3 regions of the Arthrobacter sp. SAFR-179 genome follow, and region 2 is predicted to be linked to each of the others. Evidence: riboswitches for the same ligand, from Rfam matches in the RefSeq annotation. Region 2 holds a riboswitch; each other region holds the start of a gene.
The links. Region 2 has a riboswitch for thiamine pyrophosphate ahead of thiO (glycine oxidase ThiO). Riboswitches for the same ligand answer to the same signal wherever they lie in the genome.
Positions count from the first base shown of each region.

Region 1: it holds a riboswitch for thiamine pyrophosphate, as region 2 does, so the genes downstream of both, thiC (phosphomethylpyrimidine synthase ThiC) here and thiO (glycine oxidase ThiO) in region 2, are expected to answer to the same signal.
Region 3: it holds a riboswitch for thiamine pyrophosphate, as region 2 does, so the genes downstream of both, ACR65K_RS10525 (ECF transporter S component) here and thiO (glycine oxidase ThiO) in region 2, are expected to answer to the same signal.

Region 1 covers NZ_JBPFDM010000001.1:892,847-896,953, forward strand. Annotated here, with positions in the region: gene ACR65K_RS04275 (alpha/beta fold hydrolase) at 7-741, shown strand; gene thiC (phosphomethylpyrimidine synthase ThiC) at 738-2,564, opposite strand; TPP riboswitch at 2,560-2,667, opposite strand; gene ACR65K_RS04285 (amidohydrolase family protein) at 2,747-3,829, shown strand; gene ACR65K_RS04290 (VOC family protein) at 3,929-4,107, shown strand, end outside.
Region 2 covers NZ_JBPFDM010000001.1:557,325-561,431, forward strand. Annotated here, with positions in the region: gene ACR65K_RS02795 (RNB domain-containing ribonuclease) at 1-1,062, opposite strand, end outside; gene thiE (thiamine phosphate synthase) at 1,099-1,833, opposite strand; TPP riboswitch at 1,861-1,979, shown strand; gene thiO (glycine oxidase ThiO) at 1,973-3,271, shown strand; gene thiS (sulfur carrier protein ThiS) at 3,268-3,504, shown strand; gene ACR65K_RS02815 (thiazole synthase) at 3,509-4,107, shown strand, end outside.
Region 3 covers NZ_JBPFDM010000005.1:77,138-81,244, reverse strand. Annotated here, with positions in the region: gene ACR65K_RS10535 (energy-coupling factor transporter transmembrane component T family protein) at 1-387, opposite strand, end outside; gene ACR65K_RS10530 (ABC transporter ATP-binding protein) at 384-1,922, opposite strand; gene ACR65K_RS10525 (ECF transporter S component) at 1,928-2,551, opposite strand; TPP riboswitch at 2,620-2,760, opposite strand; gene ACR65K_RS10520 (heme-degrading domain-containing protein) at 2,844-3,386, shown strand; gene ACR65K_RS10515 (iron-containing redox enzyme family protein) at 3,586-4,107, shown strand, end outside.

The sequences.
Region 1 (4,107 bases), 340 kb from region 2:
TGGGACATGTTCAAGCAGAGGGTAGTGTTCGTGCACGGCGCCGGGACTTTTGGCGCCGCTGCGTGGCCGCGCCAGCACGGCATGGCACTGTCCTATGACGCATTGTTCCTCCGCCGGCACGGCTTTGATGCCGTCGCGGAGCCACTGGAATCATCCTTCGCCGAGGACACCGCCATCATCCTGCGATCCCTTGCCGACGATGGCCGCGGGGCCGCCGGCGGCCATGTGGTGGCGCACGCCCAGGGCGCCATCGCGGCCATGATGGCCGCCGTTGAACGTCCGGACCTGGTCTTTTCGCTGACGCTCGTGGAGCCGGCCTGCCTCTCCCTGACGGCAGAGCTTCCGGCTACGGCGGCCCACATCAGCCTGATGCAGCCCCTTTTCGACGTCCGCCACCAACTCGGCGACGAAGACTTCCAGCGCGAATTCGTCCGGCGGGTCTTCGCCACGGACCTGCAGCAGCCCGCCACCGTGGAGGAAAAGAGGTCCGCCCGCAGGCTCCGGCTCCAGGCGCCCTCGTGGGAGGCGCCGCTGCACATCGTTCCCGGTGTGCCCACGCTGGTCCTGACCGGGGGGTGGGAGCCGCTTTACGAGGAAATTGCAGGCTACCTGCGGGAGACCGGCGCCCTGCACCGCGTCGCCGCGGGAGGGCACCGGCCGCACGACTCCACGGACGGGGACCGGGCCATCCGGCAGTTCATCAGCCAGGTCAGCCGGAGCCAGCCCGCCCGGGCCTCCTAGCCCTCAGCAGGAACGCGAAGCTCCGGCAGGTAGACCTTGCCGCCGGCCGCCAGGAACTCTTCGCTTTTCTCCCGCATCCCCGATGCGACGTTGGCCCGGGCCGCCTGCGCCTCCGCGGAGCCGAATTCGTCCCGGATGTCCTGGCTGATCCGCATGGAGCAGAACTTGGGCCCGCACATCGAGCAGAAGTGCGCTGTCTTGGCAGGTTCGGCCGGCAGGGTCTCGTCGTGGAACGCCTCCGCCGTCACCGGGTCCAGGGACAGCGCGAACTGGTCGCGCCAGCGGAATTCAAACCGCGCCTTGGACAAGGCGTCATCGCGTTCGCGCGCACCGGGGTGGCCCTTCGCCAGGTCCGCGGCGTGGGCTGCGATCTTGTAGGTGATCACGCCGGTCTTCACGTCGTCCTTGTTGGGCAGGCCCAGGTGTTCCTTCGGCGTGACGTAGCAGAGCATCGCGGTGCCGTACCGGGCAATTTCGGTGGCACCGATTGCGGAGGTGATGTGGTCATAGCCGGGGGCCACGTCCGTCACCAGCGGTCCGAGGGTGTAGAACGGCGCACCCTTGCACAGCTCCTGCTGGCGTTCGACGTTTTCCCGGACCAGGTGGAACGGAACGTGGCCGGGGCCCTCCACCATTACCTGTACGTCGTACTCCCATGCGCGCTGGGTGAGCTCGGCGAGCGTGTCCAGTTCCGCGAACTGGGCGGCGTCGTTGGCGTCCGCGGTGGAGCCGGGGCGCAGGCCGTCGCCCAGGGAGAAGGCAACGTCGTACTTCGCGAAAATTTCGCACAGCTCGTCAAAGTGCGTGTAGAGGAAGTTCTCCTGGTGGTGGGCCAGGCACCAGCCGGCCATGATGGAGCCGCCGCGCGAGACAATGCCCGTCACCCTGTCGGCCGTCAGCGGCACATAGCGAAGCAGAACCCCGGCGTGGATGGTCATGTAGTCCACGCCCTGTTCGCACTGTTCAATCACCGTGTCCCGGAAGATTTCCCAGGTCAGCGCGTTGGCCTCGCCGTTGACTTTTTCCAGGGCCTGGTAGATGGGAACGGTGCCGATCGGCACGGGGGAGTTGCGGATGATCCATTCCCGCGTGGTGTGGATATCGTCGCCGGTGGACAGGTCCATCACCGTATCCGCGCCCCACTGGGTGGCCCACTGCAGCTTGTCCACCTCCTCGGCGATGGAGCTCGTCACGGCCGAGTTTCCGATGTTGGCGTTGATCTTCACCAGGAAAGCCTTGCCGATGATCATCGGCTCGGACTCCGGATGGTTGATGTTGCTCGGGACGATGGCGCGGCCGGCAGCAAGTTCGCTCCGAACCAACTCCACGTCGCAGTTCTCGCGCAGCGCCACGAAACGCATCTCCTGCGTGATGATTCCCTGCCGGGCATAGTGCATCTGGGTCACCGTCCGGCCGTCGACGGCGCGGCGGGGCACCGGCTGCGCGCCCTTCCACTCCGCCGAGGCAGCACCCCGGCGGACGGCCGAGCGGCCGTCGTCGAGCAGGTTGCGTTCCCTGCCGCTGTAGGCCTCGGTGTCCCCGCGCGCCACGATCCATTCGGCGCGGAAGGGCTGCAGGCCGCGGACGGGGTCGCTTCCGGGCCCGGCAGTGCGGTAGGTCCGGAAAGGTGCGTTCTGCTGCCCGTTGGGTGACGGCTCCAGGGCAATCTCCGTCACCGGCACGCGGATTCCGGACGCGGCGTCGTCGATGAACGCCAATGAATGCGACGCCAGGGACTGCGTCACCTGTGGCAGGGAGTCGGCGCCGGACCTCCCGGCTGACGGCAGGTGGGCAGGGTTCAACTGGGTGTTTTGTGTACTCAAGGGAATACTCACTTCCTTCGCCGGCATTACCCGGACAGGTTCAACGGTCGCAGGCTGCGTCAGCCCGATCTCAGCCCCTGCAAGGGCACCCGTGTGGTCAGGAAAGAAGCTACCACAGGGGCGCGGAAGAGCCTTGTCACATTTGCGGGTGCTAGCCTGTCCGGGCATCGAAAGGAAGCCCGATGGCAGAGATCATTCACTTTCGCGGACCTGTCCTGACCGCACCGGACCGGGTCCGTCATGGACTTTGGTCGGTGGACGGCAAGCTCACGTTCAACCGGCCTGGTGCCGCTCCTGGGCGGGTGCTCGACGGCTGGGTGCTGCCGGGGTTCGCTGACGCCCACTGCCACATCGGACTGGGTCCCGCCGGTCCGGTGGAACCCGCAATGGCCCGGGACCAGGCGCTGGCCGACCTCGACGCCGGAACCCTGCTGGCCCGCGACGCCGGTTCACCTGCCGATACCCGCTGGATGCAGGGCGGCCGGGACTTCCCGGTGTTGATCCGGGCTGGAAGGCACGTGGCCCGCACGCGCCGCTACCTGCGCGGCTTCGCGGAGGAGGTCGAGCCCGAGGGGCTTGTGGAGGCCGTGCGGAAGCAGGCGCGCGACGGCGACGGCTGGGTCAAGCTGGTGGGGGACTGGATCGACCGGAGCGCCGGTGACCTCGCGCCGTCCTTTCCTGCCGGCGTCGTGCGTGACGCTGTCCGGGCTGCCCATGACGAAGGTGCCCGGGTCACGGCGCATTGCTTCGCCGAGGACACGCTGGACCAGATGCTGGACGCCGGCATCGACTGCATCGAGCACGCCACCGGGCTGCTGCCCCGGCACCTGCCCCGGTTCGCGGAGCAGGATGTGCCGATCGTCCCCACCCTCATCAACATCGCCACCTTCCCCGGGATCGCTGCCCAGGCAGAGGCCAAGTTCCCGCGCTACGCGGCCCACATGCGCTCCCTCTGGGAGCGCCGGCTGGAACGGGTGGCCGAAGCCCACGCCGCCGGGGTGCGCATCTTTGCCGGCACGGATGCCGGCAGCGTGATCCGCCACGGCAGGATCGCCGACGAGATCCTCGCCCTGCACGGCGCGGGCCTGCCCATGGAGGCGGCCCTGGATGCTGCCTGCTGGGCAGCCCGCACCTGGCTGGGAGCGGACAACCTGGCCGAAGGTGCGCGGGCCGACGTTGTGGTATGCCGTGAGGATCCGCGGGCGGTCCCGGAAACCATCACGGCCCTGGAACATGTGGTGCTGGGCGGCCGCATCATCAGGTGAGCAGAATGAGCCCGGCACTTGGAATAAATTGAAGCTTCAAGTAATTTTAATTTGTGACAGGCCGCCAACGGGACGGCCTCCAATACAAGGAGCCTTCACATGACCGAAGCAGCCAGCAGCCAGGACCTTCTTCCTGCCGACCTCGCCATGGGCACGGTAATGCTCAAGGTCGGTGACATGAAGGTCATGACCGACTACTACCAGCGCGCCCTGGGCCTCGAGGTGGTGGCTGAGCAGGACGGCGGCCTCTACCTTGGCAGGCTCGGCAGGCCGCTGGT
Region 2 (4,107 bases):
GCGCAGCGGTGCGGTGGTGTGGGCATAGGCCGCGCCGATGGCGGACTGCACCCCGTCCTCGGGGACCGTGCCGTCGAAAGCGGTATACGAGGCTCCCCGGAACAGCATGCCGGCGGAATGCATGATGGCCAGTTGGCGCGGATCGGTGGGATCGAGTGAACGCAGGTACTCGCCGTAGCTGACCTCGCCGTCCCAGGGCCTGCCCAGCACCTCGGTCTGCAGGCGGAAGTGCCGCAGGGACCGTTCGTCCGGGGCGGGCATGGTGCGCAGGATTCCCACCTTGCCCTCCAGCATGAGCTGCGCGGCCGCCATCCCGGTCATCAGCGATATCTGCGCGTTCCAGTCCTCCACGGGAAGCTGCGGGACGGCGTCAATGCGGTAGCCGCCATCGGGCAGCTGGACAATTTCCTGCTCGGGCATGTTGAGGCTTGCCCCTCCACGTTCCCTTTCCAGGGCTACCCGTTTCAGGCCCACCTCGCGGAGCAGCCGCAGCACCGTTGATGCAGTCCCGGCGTCGAGGTCTGCCTGCGCGCCCTTGTAGCTGAGCTTGTCGCGGCTGCGGACCCGCGCCCTCCTGACACCCACCGACAAAACGGACGCATCGCCGTCGAGCGTGAAGTCCCATACGAACGCTGAACAGTCCTGCCCCGGCAGCAGGCTCCCTGCCCCCTCGCTGATGACTTCCGGATGCAGCGGAATCCTGCCGTCCGGAGCGTAGAACGTCTGGCCCCGGCGACGGGTCTCGGCGTCCAGGGGCCCTCCCGGGGCAACAAACGCCGGGACGTCGGCGATCGCGTACAGCACCCGGTAGCCGTTCCCGTCCGGTTCGATGAACACCGCCTGGTCAAGGTCCGTGGACGATGCCGGATCGATGGTCACGAACTCCACGGCGGTCAGGTCATAGGACGGCAGCTTCAGGGCAGCCACGGCGGCCCGGGCATCGGCTACTGCGTCAGCGGGGTAGGGCCCCGGCAGTTCGAGTTCGGTCCGCAGCAGGCCCAACGCCTCTTCCAAGGCGTTCCTGTGGTCATGGACGTTGGGGGCCAGCCGATGATGTGACACAAAAATCAGCGTAGCTCCAAGTCCACGGATATGGCATCAGGCGCCGGCGGCGTCCAGCGCGTCGAGGAGTGAAGCAGCCGCGGCCGCGGGGTCGGGAGCCTCAGTGATGGCGCGGACCACCACGATCCTGCGGGCACCGGCTTCCGCCACCTGCCGGACGTTTCCGTGGTCGATGCCGCCAATGGCAAACCAGGGCACCGGATCTGCCACCTTTCCTGAGGCGTCCGCGGCGTACTTCACCAGGTCTGGTCCGACGGCTGCCCTGCCGGGTTTGGTGGGGGTGGCCCAGACCGGACCCACGCAGAAATAGTCCAGGCCGGCCGGACCGGCAGCTGCTGCCAGCGCGGCGTCCACCTGCCCCGTTGTGTGGCTGGAGAGCCCGATTGCGGCATTTCCATTGACCAACGTACGTGCTGCGGGCAAGGGAAGGTCCTTTTGGCCGATGTGGAACACCGGCGCCCCGGAGAGGACGGCGATGTCCGCACGGTCATTGACAGCCCACAGCCTGCCGTGCCGTACCGCCGTCTCCTTCAGCACCGCCAGGAGGTCCAGTTCCTCGGCAGCCTCGATGGCTTTGTCGCGCAGCTGGATGATGTCCACGCCGCCGGCGAACGCGGCGTCAACGAACTCCGCAAAGTCGCCGCGGTCCCGGCGCGCATCGGTGCAGAGGTACAGGCGGGCCGCCTTGAGGGCGTCGCTGTCCCGTGAATTGACAACTTCGGTGGCGGGAGCGCGGTGGCCGGCGGGGAAGGATGGGGTGGACACATTCATGCGTGCAAGCCTAGTTCCTCTAAACTGGGCTGGTACTGCGGGAGCCCGCGGCAGCTGTCACAAAGCGCCGGGCTGAGAGGGCGTCAGAGCCGACCGCTTGACCTGATCCGGGTAATGCCGGCGTAGGGAAGGAATCCATATGCGCACCCCTTTCAACCATCCCGGGTCCGCCGACGCCTCCAGCTCCTCCACGGTCCGGGCCGATGTTGCGGTCATCGGCGGGGGAGTGGTGGGGCACGGAATCGCCTGGGAGGCGCAGCGTTCCGGACGCTCGGTGGTCCTCATCGACCACGCACCGGGCACCGGCGCCAGCTGGGCGGCCGCCGGCATGCTGGCCCCCGTCAGCGAACTGCACTACCAGGAGGAAGACCTCCTGGAACTGATGCTGGACGCATCATCGCGCTGGCCGGGGTTCGCCGCCGCCCTGGACAGTGCCACGGGCGCGGATTCCGGATACCTCACGACGGCGACACTCGCGGTGGGTGCCGACGCAGCCGACCGCCGGGCACTCATGGATTTGCGTTTGGTCCAGCAGGACAACGGGCTGGAGGTGGAGCCCCTCACCGTGCGCGAAGCCCGGAAGCGCGAGCCGCTGCTCAGCCCGGCCATTGCCTGCGCCCTGGACACCCCGGCAGACCACCAGGTGGACCCGCGGCGCCTGGTGGCAGCCCTGCGCCTGGCCCTGGCCGGCGCGGCGCAGGAGTTGCCGGAACTGGCCGTTGCCGGGGCAGTCGATGGTTACGCCGTTCCGGACCGGGCAGCCCGGCTGTTGTGGGACGGCGGAGCTGTTGCCGGCGTCCGCCTTGCGGGCGGCGGCACGGTGCTGGCAACGGAGACGGTGGTGGCCAACGGGCTGCAGGCGGGGGCGCTTGACGGCCTGCCGGACGGCCTCGAGCTGCCGTTGCGGCCCGTGCACGGGGACATCCTCCGCCTTGCCGTTCCCCGCCACCTTCAGCCCCTGGTCACGTCAACGGTCCGCGGGCTGGTCCACGGCGTGCCGGTGTATATCGTCCCGCGGCAGGACGGGACGGTGGTGATTGGAGCCACCCAGCGCGAGGATGCCCTGTCCGGCGCCGTCAGTGCCGGAGGCGTATACCAGCTGCTGCGGGACGCGCAGGCGCTGGTGCCCGCCGTCGCCGAACTTGAACTCCTGGAATCCACCGCCCGTGCCCGGCCCGGAACCCCTGACAACGCACCGCTCCTGGGCCGGGTGCCGGTGCCTGGGGCCTCCGTGGGCGGACAAGCCGGGCATGTCCCGGGGCTCATCATTGCCACCGGATTCTTCCGGCACGGCGTCCTGCTCACCCCCGCCGCAGCGGCCATCTGCAGGGAGCTGCTGGACGGAAAGTCCGATCCCCGCTGGGCACCCTTCAGCCCGGACCGGTTCTCCAGGCCGGCCACAGCAGCAACAAGCCCCTTCATCAAGGAGACAGCGTGAACATCACCCTTAACGGAAACCCGCACACGGTTGCCGACGGCGCCTCCATCACCACGCTGGTCAGCCAGGTCACCGGACGCCCGCTGGCTGACAACGGGCAGGCGACCGACGGCGAGAAGCTGGGGGTCGCCGTCGCGCACAACGCACAGGTGGTGCCGCGCAGCCAATGGTTCGCCACCGCGCTCGCCGAGGGTGACGACATCGAACTTGTCACAGCAGTACAGGGAGGCTGACACCATGACCGAAACCAGCACCATCAACCCCGCAGGAAGCCCCGGGACCGGCGACGCCCTGGTGATCGACGGCGTCGCCCTCGGATCCAGGCTCATCATGGGCACCGGGGGAGCGCCCAGCCTCGACGGCCTGGGCGCAGCGCTCCTGGCTTCCGGCACCGCGCTGACCACCGTGGCCATGCGGCGCTACTCCACCGCGGAAACCGGATCACTGTTCCAGCTGCTGGTGGACCACGGGATCCGGGTCCTGCCCAACACCGCCGGCTGCTTCACCGCCCGGGACGCGGTCCTCACCGCAGAACTTGCCCGCGAGGCACTGGAGACCGACTGGGTCAAACTCGAGGTCATCGCGGACGAACAAACCCTCCTCCCGGACGCCGTGGAACTCGTCGAGGCCACCGAGCAGCTGGTCAACCGCGGCTTCAAGGTCTTTGCCTACACCAATGACGATCCCGTGCTGGCGCTGCGGCTGGAGAACCTTGGCGCCACCGCCGTCATGCCGCTGGGCGCCCCGATCGGCACCGGCCTGGGGATCCTGAACCCGCACAACATCGAGCTCATTGTTTCCCGGGCCACCGTGCCTGTGGTCCTGGACGCCGGCAT
Region 3 (4,107 bases), on a different contig from region 2:
CGTGCAGCTCATCAGGAGCACCGCCGGAAGGGCGATGGCAAAGCCGCGCAGCATGAAGCCGACGCCCAGCTGCAGGGATCCTTCGCTCATGGTCCAGATGCCGGCGTCGAGCAGGGTCCTGCCGCTGTCCGGCGCAAGGATGGACGTGCTCCAGCCGCCCACGGCGGCGGCGATGATCAGCGGCCACCCGCGCTGCCACAGCAGGGACAGGGTGAGCCCGGCCAGTGGAAACAGCAGCAGCTCGAAAACCAGGGCCACGGATGCCGACACCCAGTCGATGGACAGCGCCAGGACCGCGGTGATGAGCAGGACGGCCGCGAACTTACTCAGTGGGTTGGCGCGGGCCAGGAGGGCATGGTTGCCGGTCAGGGTGAGTTGCTGCCTCATGGTGCCACCGCTTCCGCCGCAGCCATTCGCAGTTCGGTCCCGCCCAATGCTTCCGTGAATTCGGCGTCATGGGTCACGGAGACCACCGCGGTGCCGGCGTCCAGGAGTTCGGACAGGAACGAGGCCAGCTCGGCCCACGTGTTGGCGTCCTGCCCGAACGTGGGCTCGTCCAGGACCAGCACCTGCGGGCTGGCGGCAAGGACGGTGGCTACGGACAGCCGCCGCTTCTCGCCGCCGGAGAGCGTATAGGGGTTCGCGTCCACCAGGTGGGTGAGCCGCAGCCGCTCCAGCAGTTCGTCCACCCGGTCCTCGCCGTGGCCCAGGTGCCGGGGGCCGAACAGCAGCTCATCCAATACCTTGCCGGTCACGAACTGGTGCTCCGGCTCCTGGAACACCGTCCCCACGCGCGAAATCAACTGGTCGGCCTTCCAGCGGTATGGGTCGATGCCCGCCCCGCGGCTGAGGTCCAGGGTGGCGGACACCTTTCCGGAGACCGGCTCCAGCAGCCCGGCCAGGGTGAGCGCGAAAGTGGACTTGCCGGCACCGTTGGGGCCTGTGACGGCGAGGGCCTGCCCGGCGCGGACCTGCGCGGACAGGCCTTCCTGGACCGGTACCGGCGGAATCTTCCGGAAGCCTTGGCGGCGGGGACGTTCGCGGGAGACACCCAGCTGTTCGGCGGCCAGCAGCAGGTTCCCCGTGCCGGGCGCCGGGACAACGGCGCGGGCGCGGGTTGCCGGCACGTAGCCGGGCACCCACACACCGGCTGCGGCGAGCATGGCACGGGCCTCCGTGAGCACCCGGTCCGGCGGGCCATCCAGGAGCACGGCAGGATTGGTGCCGGAACCCGGCTGCAGGACCACGATCCGGTCCACCAGGTCCTTCCACACCGAAACCCGGTGCTCCACCACCACCAGGGTGGCCCCTGTCTTGTTTAGGCAGCGCGCCACGGCGTCGCGGACCTCCAGCACGCCGGCGGGATCCAGGTTGGCGGTCGGCTCATCCAGCAGGATCAGGCCCGGGCGCATGGCCAGGATGCCGGCCAGCGCCAGGCGCTGCTTTTGCCCGCCGGACAGGGCCGACGTCGGGTGGTCCAGCGGGAGGTGGGACAGTCCGACGTCGGCAAGCGCCTCGTGCACCCGCGCCCAGATTTCCTCCCGCGGCACCGCAAGGTTCTCGGCACCGAAGGCGGCGTCGTCCCCCAACCGCGACAGGACCACCTGCGTCTCGGGGTCCTGCTGCATGAGCCCGGCGCACCCGCGCTGGGTCCGGGGCACGGCGCCGTCAACCAGGAGCGAACCTGACTCGTCGGCGTCCCCTGCCTCGCCGCCGTCGTCGTTGATGTCCCCCAGCACCCCTGCCAGCGCATGAAGGAGGGTGGACTTGCCGGCGCCCGAGGGGCCGAGCAGGAGCACCCGCTCCCCCGGGCTGATGTCCAGGTCAAGGGCGTGGACGGCGGGCTTTGCCCTGCCGGCGTGCCGCCATCCCCACCCGCGGGCGGTGACAGCGGCAGGGCGGACCGCCGTGGCCTGGGCCATTGCCATCAGGAGAAGACAGGCTCCGTGGCAGCCTTGCGCGAGGCGAAGGAGCTCAGGACTCCCGTCCGCGCCAGGCCGCGGGTGGCCACCCAGGACAGGGCGCCGGCAATGACTGCTCCGGAAATCATGCAGAAGACGATATAGGCCAGCTTGTCGCCGCCGGAGTACGCGATGTTCCAGCCCCACGGCGCAAAGGAGTCATTCAGGCCGCAGAAGAGACCTGCTGCCGCACCTGCCAGCAGGGACACGGGCAGGTTGAACTTGCGGTAGACGAAGATGGCAAAGATGATTTCCGCGCCCAGGCCCTGGACGAAGCCGGAGAAGAGGACCGAGGCGCCGTACTGGGAGCCCATGAGCAGTTCCCCGGTGGCGGCCACGGTCTCGCAGAACAGTGCGGCGCCCGGCTTGCGGATGATCAGCATGCCCAGCACGCCCGGGATCATCCATCCGCCGGCAATGATGCCGGTCAGGGGCGGGTAGGCGGCGTTCATCGGCACGGATACTGCCGCCGCCCCTTGCGACCACGCCCAGAAAATAACGCCGCCGGCGATGGCCACCAGCGCGGCGACGACGATGTCCACGACGCGCCAGGACTTACTGGTGGTCTTCTTGATTGCTGCAGTGCTCATTGGAATCCTCCTGGGAAACAGGAGGGGAAAGTGGACCCGGCTGACGGCCCGTTGCCGTGCAGCCGCGACACTTCGAGAACTCGACTCCCTTGCGCCGGTACTAACCGGATCAGGTTCGAGGGTCTGCGGCTGTCCGCACTCTCAGCGCCCACCTGCGGTGCCCGGCGGATGCCAGGATGCCCGACGGCGGCGCTCCCCTGTCGTTTGTAGTGTTGCTTTTTGTTGGGTAAGGCTTTTGATTGCCCTTCCGGGCGTGGTCAAGTTTACACCGGGCGGGGGTAGATTGAAGGCCATGAGCGCCATTCCACCGGATGTGACCGGGTTCGATCCCGATTCCCCCGACGCCCAGCCCGAGGGGTCGCTCGAGGCCCTGGTTGCCCGGGTCGAGGCGGAGGTCCGGGAGCTCCACTTCCCCGGCTTTTCGCCGGATGACGCACTGAACCTTGGGCTGCTTCTGGTGGAACTGGGCAAGGAGCGGTCGCTTCCCATCGCCATCGATATCACTAAGGGCGAGCAGGTACTGTTCCACGTCGCGCTTCCCGGCGCCACTCCTGACAACGGGCACTGGATCCGGGCCAAGCAGAGCACTGCCGCCCGGTACGAGGTGCCGTCACTTTTGGTGGGACTGCGGGGCCGGCTGGGCGGGGGCAGGATCGAGGACAACGCCTGGTTCGACCAGTCCCGGTATGCAGCCCACGGCGGCTCATTTCCCATCTACGTCACCGGCGTGGGTGCCGTGGCCACGGTCACCGTCTCCGGATTGCCGCAGCTGCAGGACCATGACCTGGTGGTGGAGGCGCTGCGCGACATACTGGGGTCGGCCCTGTCTGACTGACCACTGCCTGGCTGAACACTGTCCGCAGCTGGGTACGGGGGGACCCAGCAAAACCCCTATATACAAAGCCTGCTTAGCTTTTATTAGTAATCATGCTTACTATATTGTCCCCCGGGTTTCGAGGAGGACAGGGCATGGAACTCACCATGGGCGGTCCCGCGTTCGTTCCCGTCACCAGCGCGGCAGACCAAGGAGCACCATGAGAATCCCGGAAACCAGAGGCCCCCTCAGCAGCGCCCTGTTCACGGTCCTGGCGCAGGCTCCGGACTCCGCCGGGACAGAACTGGACGCCCTGTACCGCCTGGCCGCACGGCAGGTGGCTGCCACCGCTGACATCATTGGCGACGAGGACATCCAGTTGGCCCTCTTCTGCCTCTACGAGCTCCATTACTCGGGGCTGGACGGCGTCTCCGACCACTGGGAGTGGGAGCCGGGGCTGATCAGGGTCCGGCGGCTGCTCGAGGAACCGTTTGAGGCGGACCTTCGCGCCGCCGCACAGCAGGCCGCCGGGGACCTCGAACTGCCCGCCGGCGGTGCCATGACCAGCGACCAGGTAGCCGATGTCCTGTTCGGCCTCGCCGGCAAGGACACCGGCCCCAGCGTCTCCCGGTACGTGGCCAGGAAGGCAGACCTGGGGCAGCTCAAGGAATTCCTGGTCCACAAATCCGTGTACCAGCTGAAGGAAGCCGATCCCCACACATGGGCCATCCCGCGCCTCAGT